4 regions of the Priestia sp. D51 genome follow, and region 1 is predicted to be linked to each of the others. Evidence: predicted binding sites of a transcription regulator. Region 1 holds the regulator's gene; each other region holds the start of a gene.
What was found. Region 1 encodes LexA, which represses DNA repair genes until DNA is damaged. Its sites were predicted from a motif close to CGAACATATGTTCG; they were not measured.
Positions count from the first base shown of each region.

Region 1 (4,027 bases):
CATCCGTTCATCGATAAAATAAGGAAGACTCCCGACGTGCTGTTCACGCGTCGCTTCTTTTTTGATGTGTTCGTTCAAAAATGGCGCGAGCTGTGAAAAAATATAATCCTGTACTTTGCTATAGCGATGATGTTCATAGGTAATGGTGGATCCATGCTCTTCAGCAAGCTTCGGTTCTAATACACGAAAATGATTCATGAATTCTAAAATGTCATCATAGGTGTAATGATTATGACTCATCTCAGTGCGAATGGTCATGACGCCAATTTCAAAAGGACATAAAAAAACATCCACAGACAGCACGTTGCTAGACACGGTGGTGGAGGAAGTTTGTAGCGTAACGGTATGGTCTATTTTTTTTGAAAATCGAAGCAAGCCTTCTTTTTCGCACGAATCAGGAAATAGAATACATTCAATGTAAGGAAGAAAATATTGATCCAAGCTATCATGAGATACGTAATACTGTTCTCCGTAGTATTCTTTTTCTACATGTTTGTTTTGAATGGAAAAAAACTCAAACATATTTGCTTCTAGTGCATGAACAAGCTGCTCTTTATTTTTTCGATCAAAGGAAAAAGGAAAAAGAAACATGTTCATTGCTTTGGTAGGCATAATAGTTTGAAATGGTTCTGTTTTCCTTGGTGTATTGGTCATAAACTACATCCTTCTTATAGTCGGTTGTATTTTTTTTGAGAGTCGAAAAAATGCAGACAGAAAGTAAAAGGTAAAACAGGCTTTATAAAAACCGCTCTACCTGCCTGTAATGATTCGACGTATCATTTATAATATGCCAATTTTTTTAGAAAACAAACGTAAAAAACCAACTAACATCATGATTAGTTGGTTTTACATACAGTGTGTAATTAGTGAATCGTGCGATATACACCAGTGACTTTTCCTAAAATCGTTACGTGGCGAAGAATAATAGGCGCCATCGTTGAATTTTCAGGCTGTAAACGAACGAAATTTTCTTCTTTAAAGAAACGTTTTACCGTTGCTTCGTTGTCCTCGGTCATAGCGACCACAATATCTCCGTTATTAGCAGTTTGCTGCTGACGTACGATTACCATATCGCCATCTAGAATACCTGCTTCAATCATACTTTCTCCCATAATTTCAAGCATAAATACATGATCATCTGGAGAAACGAATTTATCTGGAAGAGGGAAATATTCTTCCACATTTTCAACGGCTGTTATAGGAAGACCCGCTGTTACTTTACCGATAACAGGAACATTAATGACATTGCTTTTAGGGATGTTTACTTCGTCTAGTTGAAGAACTTCGATTGCTCTTGGTTTTGTTGGATCTCTGCGAATTAACCCTTTGCTTTCTAAACGAGCTAAATGCCCGTGTACAGTGGAGCTAGAGGCTAATCCCACCGCTTCCCCAATCTCACGAACAGAAGGCGGATAACCTTTTAATTTTACTTCGTGCTTAATAAAATCTAGTATGTCTTGTTGACGTTTTGATAGCTTCATATTTTTCACCTCGATTTTAGCTATTCTTTAGGTGAATTATACCACGTGATGTGTCAATATACAAACATAAGTTCGAAGAATTCCATTGACAGAAACAAATGTTCTCAATAAAATAAGAACATATATTCTGATAGGGGGATCATAATATGCACCAATTCTTACATTCTATGAAACATTACGCTATTTTTTTTGCAGTTATCGCTGCACTTACATATGTATTGACGCTGGTTTTAGGAGCGGATAAAGTAGATTTAGACAAATATTCAACGGTTACTATTACAAAAGGAGATACGCTTTGGGACTTGTCCAACAAGTATCATAATCACCATCATTTGACCACCAATGAATTTGTCAAATGGGTTGAAGACGTCAATGATCTAAACTCAGACACTGCCCAGTCTTTATCTCCTGGAGATAAATTATATATTCCTGTTTTAAAAAAAGAGTTACATAATCAAGTGGCAATTGAACAGTAGTGTGTAACGGCCGTTCCTGAATATTGTTAGAAGCCGAAAAGGTCGTGATAAAAGTGGACGCCATTATTTATTGCCGTGTAAGTACGGATAAAAAAACCCAAGAAACATCTTTACAGCGCCAGCAAGAAGAATTAAAAAAGCTTGCTGATCTTCACCATCTAAACGTAAAAAAAGTCGTAATGGAAAAAGCAAGCGGATATGACGTAGACAGAGAGGGTATATTGGATGTTCTTCATACAATGAAAGAAGAAAAAATATCTGTGCTGCTCATTCAAGACGAAACGCGATTAGGCAGAGGAAATGCCCGAATCGCGCTTCTTCATGCTTTTCATAAAGAAAATGCTACGATCTATACGATTAGTCATCAAGGTCAGCTTCAGCTTTCAGAATCTGATTCGATGGTGTTAGATATTATTAGCTTAGTGGAAGAGCATCAGCGGAAATTACATAACGCTAAAATTAAAAGAGGAATGAAAAGAGCCGTAGAAAACGGTTATCGTCCGCAGCAAAATTTAAAAAATCAAGGAGTTAACTCAGGAAGAGAAAAAAAAGAAGCGCCGATTGAAGAAATTGTCCGCCTTCGTCATAACGGCTTAACCTTTGCTGAAATTTCAGTTACGCTAAAAGGTTTTGGTTATAATATTTCAAAAGCAACGGTACATCGTCGCTATCAAGAGTATCAAGAGAGTGCTCAATCTCTTGATAAAACGAAAGAGATTTAGTAAGATGACTACATGTTGCCGGAACTGTTCGGTAATTTTAATTATTGATTATAAGGAGATAGGTTTTATATGCTATCAAAAGATAAACTTGCTCGTATTAATGCTCTTTCAAAAAAGGCAAAGGCTGAAGGTCTGACAGAATCTGAAGCGAAAGAACAGCAAGAGCTACGTCAGGAATATTTAAAAGTTTTCCGACAATCTATGACAAACCACCTTCATACGATTAAAGTTGTGGACGAGGAAGGTAAAGATGTTACGCCTAAGAAGTTAAAAGAGAGCAAAAAGAAGCGTCTTCACTAAGACGTTCTAGTAAAACTAGAGGGAGAGTTCCCTCTAGTTTTTTGTATATTTTTAATAAGGCACACAAAAACTGTAAAAGTGGAAATTTTTTTGGTTCAAGTATTGTACAAATAAGCAAATCATTAGTATGATAACATATGTACATAGTTTTGAAAGGAATGAAGAGTATGACACAACGTATTGAAGATCTTTCGATTGCAACAATTCGTACTTTATCAATCGATGCGATTGAGAAAGCAAATTCAGGTCACCCAGGTATGCCAATGGGAGCTGCTCCAATGGCGTATACATTGTGGACAAAATTTATGAACATCAATCCAAAGAATCCAAACTGGTTCAACCGTGACCGCTTTGTATTATCAGCAGGACACGGATCGGCACTATTATACAGCTTGCTTCATTTAGCTGGATATGACTTATCAATTGAAGACCTTAAAAACTTCCGTCAATGGGGAAGCAAAACACCAGGTCATCCAGAGTTCGGTCATACAGCAGGTGTTGATGCAACAACTGGTCCACTAGGACAAGGTATTGCAATGGCTGTTGGTAAAGCAATGGCAGAACGTCATTTAGCTGAAACATACAACAAAGAAGGTTTAGAAATTGTAGACCACTTTACGTATGGTATTTGTGGTGACGGAGACTTAATGGAAGGTGTATCTGCTGAAGCAGCTTCATTAGCGGCACACTTAAAATTAGGACGCTTAGTTGTTTTATACGATTCAAATGATATTTCTTTAGACGGAGATTTAGATCGCTCGTTCTCTGAGAACGTAGAAGATCGTTTCAAGGCTTACGGATGGCAAGTAATTCGTGTTGAAGACGGCAATGACTTGACAGCGATTGCAAACGCAATTGAAGAAGCAAAAGGCGATTTAACACGCCCAACGCTAATTGAAGTAAAAACAACAATCGGATTTGGTTCTCCAAACCACGCGGGTACTTCTGGCGTGCACGGTTCTCCATTAGGTTCCGATGAAACAAAATTAACAAAAGAAGCTTATGCATGGACATTTGAAGAAGATTTCTATGTGCCAGAAGAAGTGTA
Region 1 covers NZ_JBLTIR010000001.1:804,784-808,810, forward strand. The annotation lists gene ACNHOZ_RS04175 (hypothetical protein) at 1-654, opposite strand, end outside; gene lexA (transcriptional repressor LexA) at 864-1,481, opposite strand; gene yneA (cell division suppressor protein YneA) at 1,628-1,957, shown strand; gene ACNHOZ_RS04190 (YneB family resolvase-like protein) at 2,011-2,679, shown strand; gene ACNHOZ_RS04195 (DUF896 domain-containing protein) at 2,749-2,979, shown strand; gene tkt (transketolase) at 3,147-4,027, shown strand, end outside.

Region 2 (4,027 bases), on a different contig from region 1:
GTGGGTGACATCTCTGAAACCAAGGCTATCAAGGAACTGTTTGGAAAACATGCTTATCAGATTCCAATAACAGCTAATAAATCTATGATTGGTCACATGTTAGGAGCAGCTGGGGGGGTTGAAGCAATTGCTTTATCAATGAGCCTTAAGGAAGGCATAATTCCTCCAACAATAAACTTAGAAAATCCGGATACATTATGCGATTTAGATTATGTACCAGGTATTGCTCGCCAAGTAAAAATAAATACTGGTGTATCTAATTCGTTTGGGTTTGGAGGTCATAATGCAGCTATTGTTTTAAAGAAATACGAGTGAGTATATTTTTAGGGAGTTTAAATACTTGATAAAATATAATTGCAATTTGCTATTTAAGTTGGAGTAAAGATACCCAAAATCGAATCCATATGGCAAACCATGCCCTAATTATAGAAGTTCCTTAGGTACTGGCTGAAGAGCCAGATTAATGTCCTTTTATATCCTAACTGCCACCCTAAACTATATTTTCAAAATACTAAAAGAAATGTTGAGAAGTAACAAGCGAGCATTAAAGTAAAAGAGCACACTCTAGTGACAAGGAGTTTGCTTTTTTTATTTATGTCTTTTGAAGCCAAAACTCACCATATAAGCTATTACCAAGGAGGTAACAGTAGCAATACTAACCTTTATGTAAGAAAGTTCTAAGGCCCACGGACCGTATTTATGTGGATTCAAACGATACATAGACCACCACTGTCCATTTATACCTTCAAAGAATGAAATGACGATCCATAAAAGAACTAAAACTAAAAACCATGAAAAAAAGATAATATAATTAGAGCTTTTTTTAACCATTGCTCAATCCTCAGTCTTCTCAATTCGTCTACAATATTCTTCTCTCTTATTATAGTAACAATAATCGGGAAAACTTTAGAGTTTTTATTGATGAAAGAACGTTTGTTCGTATATAATATACAGAACAAACGTTCTTTTATTTAAGGAGTATTTTCAATGGATGATGAGCAGCTACCAAACAGAGTGATTATTTGTATAGACATGAAATCGTTTTTTGCCTCGGTTTCCTCTGTCATACGGGGGTTAAATCCGTTGAAAACAAGGCTTGCGGTGGTGGGAGATATCCAAAGATCAGGATCGGTTGTGCTAGCTGCCACACCTTTATTAAGGAAAGAAGGGATTAAAACTGGAAGTCGTCTTTTCGACATTCCTAAAAGGAAAGATATCCATGTAGTGAATCCATCTATGGAGAGATATATTAAGGCTTCGAACTATATTTCGAGTTTGGTGTTACAGTATGTGGCTCCTGAAGACTTTCATGCCTACAGCATTGATGAGTTATTTATTGATGCGACAGCTTCTTTGCATTTATTCGCTAAAACGCCAGAAGAGCTGGCCTATAAAATCATTAACGAGATTTATCGCAAGACACGGCTGACAGCTACCGCAGGTATCGGTCCGAATCTCTTACTGGCGAAGGTGAGCTTAGATCATGAAGCCAAGAATAGCCCAACAGGAGTTGCCTATTGGCGATATAAGGATATTCCCTTTAAGTTGTGGTCCATTCATCCGATGAAGGATTTCTGGGGGATCTCGTCTGCTACGGAAAGACGCTTACAACGGCTAGGCATTCACACCATCAAAGAACTCGCTCTTTCTTCAAAAGAGATGTTACAAAAGGAATTTGGCATACTAGGCGAAGAGTTGCACCAACATGCGAATGGCATTGATTATAGTCGCATTTCTGATGTGTACATTCCTAGCTCTCGTTCCTTTGGAAAGAGTCAAATTCTATTCCGTGATTATACAAACCGAAAAGAAGTGGAGTTATTGTTGTTGGAGCTATTGGACGATGTCTGTTTTCGTTTACGCATGCACCAAGTGGTGGCCCAAACGGTTCATTTATCCATTGGCTACAGTAAACAAACAGGTGGAGGCTTCTCCAGACAAAAGAAAATGGGGAGAGCTTCTAACTTAAGCCAGGATATCTTTCCATATTGTTTAACCATTTTACATACATATGATAGTGGGATGCCTATTCGCTCCATTGGCATTTCATTATCCAAAACAAGCATTCAAGAAGAGGAGCAAATGAGCTTATTTGAGGACATTGATCAGCGTGAAAGAGCCTATGCTCTTGCCAAAACGATTGATGACATTCGGCTGCGTTATGGCAAGAATAGTGTACTACGTGCGTCTAGTCACCTTCCTTATTCAACAGCTCGTTATCGAAACGGCCTTATAGGTGGCCATAAATCCTAAGGAGGAAAAAGATATGGAAGCTAGAGGAATGAAAAAATGGCGTCCATTCGCCACTATGCCCGAGCAATACATAGGATTAAAGGAAATGATGAATAAACAAGCAGAAGTAGCTCAACCTGTTTTAACAGAAGAGCAAATGGAACAAATTAATTTCACCTTGATTGAAGCCTTACATACAAATAACCAAGTATACCTTACTTATTATAAGAAAGGTCAATGCTTAACAGAGACAGGTTTCATTCAGTTTGTTGATTCCCTTGGGGACGTATTTATTTTTATTGATGAGGTGTTTGAGTTAAAGAACAAAATGAGATTAAGCGAGCTCGTCGATGTTCGCATGGCTTAGTTCCTGAAGAAATTGTGTAAAGGAATCATTTAATTAGGTGGAGGTACATTCATGTACAATTTTAGAATATATACGTTACGTGACGGTTCGAAGAGAATCGTTAAACTAAAAGAAGGAGAATCATTTAAACAGGAACTCCAAAAAGCCGGTATTCAAGAAACGCAAATTTTCCAGATGCAACTAGTGGAAAAACCAGAGTAATTTTAACATACCCCTTCTATGTGGATGTAATTGTGTTAGTCTAAGAAAAGCCAAATAGAAAAGAGTGATTAACCTGGAAGAAATAAAAGAGCAAGAAATCGATCTTGATAAAGTGTATGACTATGTGGAATTTCCTGATAAGGTCAGTGGCAGGTGCGACAACTGCAACTCAGCTTACTTCAAAAGTTCAGTGAAAAGTGGGGTTTTCTTGCGCGAATGTCGGGATTGTGGCATGAAGAAAAGTATCTAATCATAAAGGGCTATAAGGAGTATGAATATGGAACACATAGTTGATATATTAGAAACTAAAAAAAATTCTCTAAGTGATGAAAATCAAGAACTGTTAAAGAAATTGATACGAAAAATAAAATCATTTTCTACTAGCCCACTCAATCACAAACATTGTTTACGTATGGGGCCATTTGCTGACTCTAAAGAGATAACAGAAGTTGTGATTAATATTATACAACCGTACGAGCTGAAGTTGCTTGGCGACAGCTGCTTTCGTGGCTACGATAGCATTGGATATCACTATTGCATCTCATTACTTGCTTGCAGAGTTGCATTAAACGAGGTAGATGAATTAGAAGTTGTAACAGTGCTTGAACATGAAGTAGAGAAAAAATTGAAAGAACATGAACTGGTAGCCTCTAGAGGTGGAGAAAATTTTCATGTAATGCTTCGTATTTTTAATTGTTTTAAAAAAGATACAGATAAGTTAAATCATTTGATAATACGACTACAAGATCACAAGGATTGAGATGCAAAAGCATGTCATTTGCTGCTTTAGTCTACAAAATATTAGGATAGAGATTATGAAGGTACCGTTTTCTAGTGCTGCATCTACAGTATTTAGAAAGGTGAAGGGATAGCTGACCAAGTACAAAGAAGAACAGAAACTGAATAGATAAAGCAAATAACTCCTAAACCAGTAAGTTTGGGAGTTATCTATCCATGTCATAGACAAAAGGTTGTTGAGTCCCTTTTTTTAAATATGATTATATTCCCACGACAATGACGAATTTTTTGTTTTGTAAAAAAATTACAAAACTGCGATAAACTCAATGCAACATGCTCTCTAATCTTGAACATCACTTCTATTTTTCTTTCTTTTCAATAAAAACTAATGCATTCTTCACATGAGTAAACGTTGTTAAGTCATTAAAATTAACATACAAATCACCCATTTTTCTGGCTAACAAGGGCGTAATCCCGGTAATCATCACT
Region 2 covers NZ_JBLTIR010000008.1:36,642-40,668, forward strand. The annotation lists gene fabF (beta-ketoacyl-ACP synthase II) at 1-315, shown strand, start outside; gene ACNHOZ_RS23910 (Y-family DNA polymerase) at 988-2,253, shown strand; gene ACNHOZ_RS23915 (YolD-like family protein) at 2,267-2,599, shown strand; gene ACNHOZ_RS23920 (hypothetical protein) at 2,651-2,800, shown strand; gene ACNHOZ_RS23925 (hypothetical protein) at 2,865-3,050, shown strand; gene ACNHOZ_RS23930 (hypothetical protein) at 3,078-3,560, shown strand; gene ACNHOZ_RS23935 (PAS domain-containing protein) at 3,898-4,027, opposite strand, start outside.
Region 2: a site for LexA is predicted at 927-940, ahead of ACNHOZ_RS23910 (Y-family DNA polymerase). Genes of this name have one in related genera too.

Region 3 (4,027 bases), on a different contig from region 1:
AAAGTGCCGTCTTTTAAAGTAGTTTTCATGGTCTGTGCCACATCTGATAAATATCTCTGAATGGTATCTGTATGCTTAAATTGCGATTGCCACGTATTTGGATAAACGTACTCGACACCGTCATCGACTTTTGATGAAAGTTGTCCCGAAAATAAAGAGACACCATCTGACGAAATACCTTCCCAATTCCCATTTCCATTTTCATACATATTTGTAAATAACTTATTAGTACCATCTACCTTGAGGTGATAGAGTTTCTTTTCATTAGATTGGTGTGGAACTCTGTGTAAATAATGATATTTAGTAACAATATTAAAAGATGGCCGTGAATCTTCGGTTGGTAACCATGGCATATAGTTAGGTAGGTAGACAGCTTGCGCATTTCCAAAATAGAGATTAGATTGCAAACCTCTATATTTAAATTCTAATACTCTCTTATCGTCAGGCTGCCAAGCATTATCTTTGAAATATAAAGTCAACGAGTCATTCTTTTGTTTGAATTTTACTTCCTTATCGTCCATCTTTACCTGCTCAACATGCAGCTCATGAAATAAACCGACAGTCACTTGTTGGATGTTTTTATTAGCCACATTAACAGCTTGTATTTTAACTAAAGCATTTAGGTTGGATTTAGTCCTTAATGCAATGTCGTATTTTTTAAATTTAACAGGTGACTCTAAGAAACCATCTTCTTTTATCTTATGTTGCCTATAATATCGAATGGTTTTACCATCATCGTCAGTCAGGGACTGAAAAGGCTGTAGTGCATATACTATAGTAGCTATGAAAATTAATAACACAGGTAATAAAGAGATTTTTAACTGATTTTTAGATATTACTCCTCTTTTCTTCCAAATCAATAAAGATAGCGTTGCAAGTAATGAAATAACCAGAATCATTTTGTTCCAATAAATTAGATCAAGAGAGAAGCCATATAAGCTGTTATAAATTCTTGTCACATTAGGCTCTCCTAAGCTTAGAATTTTGTCGATTCTAAATGTAGAAGGGATATTTCCTTCAGTACGGAAAATGGCATAATTCATTGGAATAGTAATGCTGTAAATAACAAGTGCTACTAAGTAAACGAATTTCCCTCTTATCCAAGTTGATAGTAGATTTCCTAAGAGGAACATAATAAAAGAAGGTAATGCCCAATATAAGCAAATATACTTAAATACTGATAGAAAATAAGTTTTGTTGTTAAAGTCGGGCGTGAAAAATATGTAAAGATAAAGGGCAAAGAACAGTACAGCGAATATCACTATTGAACTAAAAATAAGTAGCCACTTTGCAAGTGTCTTATATAACATCGCATTCTTTATGATGCTAAATGTTTCATAAATTTCATCTTTCTCATCAATTTTAGCTACATATATCCCAATAAATAAATAGCAGGCCATAAGAGCTAAAATAATGGGATTAGCAATTAATACTAGTGTAGGATCATTTAAGCTTTTACCAAGAAGAAATGTATATAATCCAAAAACAAAGATACCTAAAAACAGGATAGGAATAATCCAAGTTCGAATTAAAATTTTAAAATAAAAAGTATAGCAATTTATAAAACTCAATGATTTCAACCTTTCTATATGGATAATTTATACGACAAATCCCAATTAAAACATAAATTGAAAAATAAGTAAAATATGTTCATTATGTAAAATATGTACAAACTCAAATAATAATAGCAATAATCGGGAAAACTTTAGATTTCACCCTTGAATAAAGAACGTTTGTTCGTATATAATATAGAGAACAAATGTTCTTTTATTTAAGGAGTTCTTTTAATGGATGATGGGCAGCTACCAAACAGAGTGATTATTTGTATAGACATGAAAAGCTTTTTTGCTTCCGTTTCTTCTGTCATACGAGGCTTAAATCCATTGAAAACAAGGCTTGCAGTGGTAGGAGATATCCAAAGGTCAGGATCGGTTGTGCTAGCTGCCACACCTTTATTAAAGAAAGAAGGGATCAAAACAGGAAGTCGTCTTTTCGACATTCCTAAAAGGAAAGATATCCATGTGGTGAATCCCTCCATGGAGAGATATATCAAGGCTTCGAACTATATTTCAAGTTTGGTGTTACAGTATGTGGCTCCCGAAGACTTTCATGCGTATAGCATTGATGAGTTATTTATTGATGCGACAGCTTCTTTGCATTTATTCGCTCAAACACCAGAAGAACTGGCCCATAAAATCATCAACGAGATTTATCGTAAGACACGGCTGACAGCTACCGCAGGTATCGGTCCGAATCTCTTACTGGCGAAGGTGAGCTTAGATCATGAAGCCAAGAATAGCCCAACAGGAGTTGCCTATTGGCGATATGAGGATATTCCCTTTAAGTTGTGGCCCATTCATCCGATGAAGGATTTCTGGGGGATCTCGTCTGCTACGGAAAGGCGCTTAAATCGTTTGGGCATTCACTCCATAAAGGAACTCGCTCTTTCTTCAAAAGAAATGTTACAAAAGGAATTTGGCATACTAGGCGAAGAGTTGCACCAACATGCGAATGGGATTGATTACAGTCGCATTTCTGATGTATATATTCCCAGTTCTCGTTCCTTTGGAAAGGGTCAAATTCTATTCCGTGATTATACAAACCGAAAAGAAGTGGAGTTATTGCTGTTGGAGCTATTGGACGATGTCTGTTTTCGCTTACGCATGCATCAAGTGGTGGCTCAAACGATTCATTTATCCATTGGCTACAACAAACAAACAGGTGGAGGCTTCTCCAGACAAAAGAAAATGAGGAGAGCTTCGAACTTAAGCCAGGATATCTTTCCCTATTGTTTAACCATGTTACATATCTATGATAGTGGCATGCCGATTCGCTCCATCGGTATTTCCTTATCAAACACTAGCATTCAAGAAGAAGAGCAAATGAGCTTGTTTGAGGACATTGATCAGCGTGAAAGAGCCTATGCTCTTGCGAAAACGATTGATGAAATTCGGATGCGTTATGGAAAGAATAGTTTGCTGCGGGCTTCAAGCCACCTCGAGCATTCAACAGCTCGTTACCGAAACGGCTTACTTGGAGGACAGAAAGCGTAAGGAGGACAGAAACATGGAACATAGAGGAATGAAAAAATGGCGCCCTTTTGCTACAATGCCAGAGCAATACATAGGGTTAAAGGAAATGATAAATAAGCAAGTAGAAGTAGCTCAGCCTGTTTTAACAGAAGAGCAAATGGAACAGATGAATTTCACCTTAATTGAAGCTTTACATACAAATAAACAAGTATACCTTACATATTATAAGAGAGGCCAATGCATCACAGAAACAGGGTTCATTCAGTTTGTTGATTCTCTTGGAGATTTATTTATTTTTATCGATGACGTATTTGAGTTAAAGAATAAAATGAGATTAAGCGAGCTCATTGATGTTCGATTGGCTTAATTCCTGAAGAAATCGTGTACAGGAATCACTTATTTGAGTGGAGGTACATTCATGTACAATTTTAGAGTATACACGTTACGTGACGGTTCGAAGAGAACCATTAAACTAAAAGAAGGAGAATCCTTTAAACAAGAACTCCAAAGAGCCGGTATTCATGAAACGCAAATTTTCCAGATGCAACTGGTGGAAAAACCAGAGTAATTTGAACATACACCTTTTATTTAGACCTAATTGTGTTAGTCTATTAAAAGCCAAATAGAAAAGAGTGATCAACCTGGAAGAAATAAAAGAGCAAGAAATCGATTTTGATAAAGTGTATGACTATGCTGAATTCCCGGATAAGGTTAGTGGCAGATGTGATAATTGCAACTCATCTTACTTCAAAAGTTCAGTAAAAGGTGGCGTTTTCTTGCGCGAATGTCGAGAATGCAGCATGAAGAAGAGTATCTAAGTATAGAGGATTATATAGTAAAAGGAGAAGGTTTTTCCCCTTCTCCTTTTTATGTAAATGTAGTTGCGTTTACTCATTTTTAGAATTTAAAATATATACTTTACTACACTGCTGATGTCTTTTATTACAACCTACTTTGGAAGATAAGGCAGCCTTGTGATCGTTCTTCTATTACCC
Region 3 covers NZ_JBLTIR010000015.1:21,367-25,393, reverse strand. The annotation lists gene ACNHOZ_RS27050 (hypothetical protein) at 1-1,571, opposite strand, end outside; gene ACNHOZ_RS27045 (Y-family DNA polymerase) at 1,788-3,053, shown strand; gene ACNHOZ_RS27040 (YolD-like family protein) at 3,067-3,399, shown strand; gene ACNHOZ_RS27035 (hypothetical protein) at 3,451-3,600, shown strand; gene ACNHOZ_RS27030 (hypothetical protein) at 3,665-3,850, shown strand.
Region 3: a site for LexA is predicted at 1,727-1,740, ahead of ACNHOZ_RS27045 (Y-family DNA polymerase). Genes of this name have one in related genera too.

Region 4 (4,027 bases), on a different contig from region 1:
TTTCGGAATGAGAAGAGATACATCAATTTCTTCATTTAGTCTTACAATATTGGTAATGTCATGTTCGGTTGCGACTCCACCTATGACTCGGTTGTTTCTTATAATAGGAGATGCATTGATGAGCACGTGAGTTTGTTCATTAGGACGATGATACGTTCCGCGCACAGGACGCCCTTCATTTAGAATCGTATGTAGAATGATGGATTCATCTTTAAAATGCTCTCCGATTTTTCTACCAATAATATCATCTCTCTGAATCTTATACGTATGTTCCGCAGCAGTATTCCACAAGATTACATTTCCTTCATGATCGACCGCTGTCACTGCATCATTAATGGTTTCTGCCAATGTATCAAAATAGGAAGCTAATATCTCATTTTGGCTATGCAAATGTGTAATCCACTGTGAAGGTGTTACAAGTCCTATTGTGGTTTCTTGGTTTTCTGCTTGAATGAGGACTGGTCTATTCCAGTTTGTGTTGGCTTGTAAATTGGCTAACGTAGAAGTAGAAGATGAAGGCCAATTTGTGTCCGCTATTACTTTTTTAATGGACGATGCCTCGTCATGACCTGTTAAAAGGTATCGTTCATCTTTTTGTATTACATAAAAGGTACTTGCTGTGACTACAACGAAATCATAGTTGGAAAGTTCAGATTTCACTTTAGCTAAAGAAGTTGATTCTTCAACTGTTATAAAGGAGTTATTTATAAGAACTTGATCAACGCTTGCCATACTAAACCCCTCTCAGTACATATTTTTTATACTGTATCATAATTTAGAAATTGGCGCAAAAGCCTATCTTTTTCAAACAATTAGGCAGCTTACTTTCTTTTATTGCTTTCATCTAAAGAGTTGTATTCCCCTCGAAAAGGGTAGTATAAGAATTTAGTGGGTAATAAAGTAACAGGGTAAAAAATCAAAACAAACAAACACTATATAAGATTAATACTCATTAGTTTCATTTATGAGTATAAAGTGATAAAATACGAATATCAGTTCGTGTTTTCGGTTTTTACATATCGTAATAAAAATAGATAAAACAAGAAAATAGAAACGGAGGCCTTCATTTGAAAGATCAGTTTGAATTAGTATCCCCATATCAACCGCAAGGTGATCAGCCAAAGGCAATTGAAAAGATTGTGAAAGGAATTAAAGAAGGTAAGCAGCATCAAGTATTATTAGGTGCTACAGGAACGGGAAAAACCTTCACTATGTCTAATGTTATTAAGGAAATAAATAAGCCGACATTAATTATGGCTCATAACAAAACGCTTGCTGGTCAATTGTACAGTGAGTTTAAAGAGTTTTTTCCTAATAATGCAGTCGAATACTTTGTCAGTTACTATGATTACTATCAGCCTGAAGCTTATGTACCTCAAACAGATACATTTATTGAAAAAGATGCAAGCATTAATGACGAGATTGATAAACTTCGTCACTCGGCAACTTCTGCTCTTTTTGAACGAAAAGATGTCATTATTATTGCCAGCGTATCCTGTATTTATGGATTAGGGTCTCCGGAAGAATACAAAGAAATGGTCGTATCTCTTCGAGTAGGAATGGAAAAAGAACGCAATCAGCTGCTTCGTACGCTAGTGGATGTACAGTACGAAAGAAACGATATTGACTTCAAGCGCGGAACGTTCCGCGTTCGCGGTGATGTTGTTGAGATTTTTCCTGTGTCTCGAGATGAACACTGTATTCGCGTGGAATTTTTCGGGGATGAAATTGACCGCATTCGCGAAGTCGACGCCTTAACAGGAGAAATTATTGGAGATCGTGAACACGTGGCTATCTTCCCGGCATCTCACTTCGTCACGAGGGAAGAAAAAATGCGTGTCGCCATTCAAAACATTGAAAAAGAACTAGAAGAACAGCTAGAGAAGTTAAAAGAAGCAGGAAAGCTTTTAGAAGCGCAGCGCTTGGAGCAGCGCACTCGCTACGACCTAGAAATGATGAGAGAAATGGGATTTTGTTCAGGAATCGAGAATTACTCTCGTCATTTAACGCTTCGTCCGGCTGGTTCTACACCTTATACACTGCTGGATTTCTTCCCGGAAGATTTCCTTCTTGTGGTGGATGAATCCCACGTTACCATTCCTCAAGTTAGAGGAATGTATAATGGAGACCAAGCGCGTAAACAAGTGTTGGTGGACCATGGTTTCCGCTTGCCGTCTGCATTAGATAACCGTCCGCTTAAATTTGATGAATTTGAACAGCATATTAAACAAATCGTCCATGTTTCAGCAACACCAGGTCCTTACGAACTTGAGAAGGCGCCTGAGGTGATTGAACAAATTATCCGTCCAACGGGATTATTAGATCCAAATATTGAAGTTCGACCAATTGAAGGGCAGATTGATGATTTAATTGGAGAAATTCACGACCGGATTAAGCGAAATGAACGAGTGCTCGTCACGACGTTAACAAAGAAAATGTCTGAGGATTTAACGAACTACTTAAAAGAAATTGGCATTAAAGTTCAATATCTTCACTCTGAGGTGAAGACGCTCGAGCGTATTGAAATTATCCGAGAGCTGCGGCTTGGAAAATATGATGTGCTCATAGGGATTAACTTACTTCGTGAAGGTTTAGATATTCCAGAAGTTTCGTTAGTAACCATATTAGATGCGGACAAAGAAGGATTCTTGCGTTCAGAACGATCGCTTATTCAAACCATCGGACGTGCTGCGCGAAATGCTAATGGACATGTCATTATGTATGCAGATCGCATCACAAACTCCATGGACATTGCTATCAATGAGACCAAGCGTCGTAGAAGTATTCAAGAAGCTTACAACGAAGAGCATGGTATCACACCGACAACGATTCAAAAAGAAGTTCGAGGCTCAATTCGTGCAACAGTAGTAGCAGAAGATACAGAAACGTATGAAGAAGCACCGGCATTTGATAAACTCAATGAAAAAGAAAAAGCAAAGCTCGTAGAAGAAATGGAACAAGAAATGAAAGAAGCAGCCAAAGCGCTTAACTTTGAACGCGCAGCTGAGCTTCGTGACTTGATTCTAGAATTAAAAGCGGAAGGGTGATAAAACATGGCGATGGAAAAAATCGTGGTAAAAGGTGCACGAGCCCACAATTTGAAAAATATCGATATTGAAATCCCGCGAGACAAATTAGTGGTATTAACAGGGTTGTCAGGTTCTGGTAAATCTTCTTTAGCTTTCGATACAATCTATGCTGAAGGACAAAGACGTTATGTCGAGTCACTTTCGGCGTATGCAAGACAGTTTTTAGGTCAAATGGATAAGCCAGATGTAGATTCGATCGAAGGATTGTCGCCTGCTATTTCAATCGATCAAAAAACAACGAGCCGAAACCCTCGTTCAACCGTCGGAACTGTGACCGAAATCTATGACTATTTGCGCCTTTTGTTTGCTCGTGTAGGAAAGCCGATTTGTCCTAATCATGGAATTGAAATTACGTCTCAAACGATTGAGCAAATGGTAGATAGAATTTTAGAGTACCCTGAACGTACAAAACTTCAAGTACTGGCCCCTGTGGTATCTGGCCGAAAAGGCACCCATGTAAAAGTATTAGAAGATATTAAAAAGGAAGGGTACGTTCGCATTCGAGTAGACGGAGAAATGCGTGAAATAACAGAAGAAATTGAACTGGAAAAAAACAAAAAGCACTCCATTGAAGTAGTGATTGATCGCGTTGTTGTCAAAGAAGGTGTAGCCGCTCGTTTGTCGGACTCTTTGGAATCAGCTCTTCGCCTTGGAGATGGGAAAGTAATTATTGATGTAATAGGTGAGGAAGAATTACTTTTTAGCGAGCATCATGCTTGTCCAAAATGTGGCTTCTCCATTGGAGAACTTGAGCCCCGCATGTTTTCATTTAATAGTCCGTACGGGGCGTGTCCGACGTGTGACGGGTTAGGAACGAAATTGGAAGTGGATAAAGATTTAGTGATTCCTAACTATGACTTAACACTTCATCAGCACGCAATTGCACCTTGGGAGCCAACAAGTTCTCAATACTATCCGCAGCTGCTTGAAGCCGTATG
Region 4 covers NZ_JBLTIR010000005.1:147,617-151,643, reverse strand. The annotation lists gene ACNHOZ_RS20500 (sigma-54 interaction domain-containing protein) at 1-732, opposite strand, end outside; gene uvrB (excinuclease ABC subunit UvrB) at 1,068-3,047, shown strand; gene uvrA (excinuclease ABC subunit UvrA) at 3,054-4,027, shown strand, end outside.
Region 4: a site for LexA is predicted at 987-1,000, ahead of uvrB (excinuclease ABC subunit UvrB). Genes of this name have one in related genera too.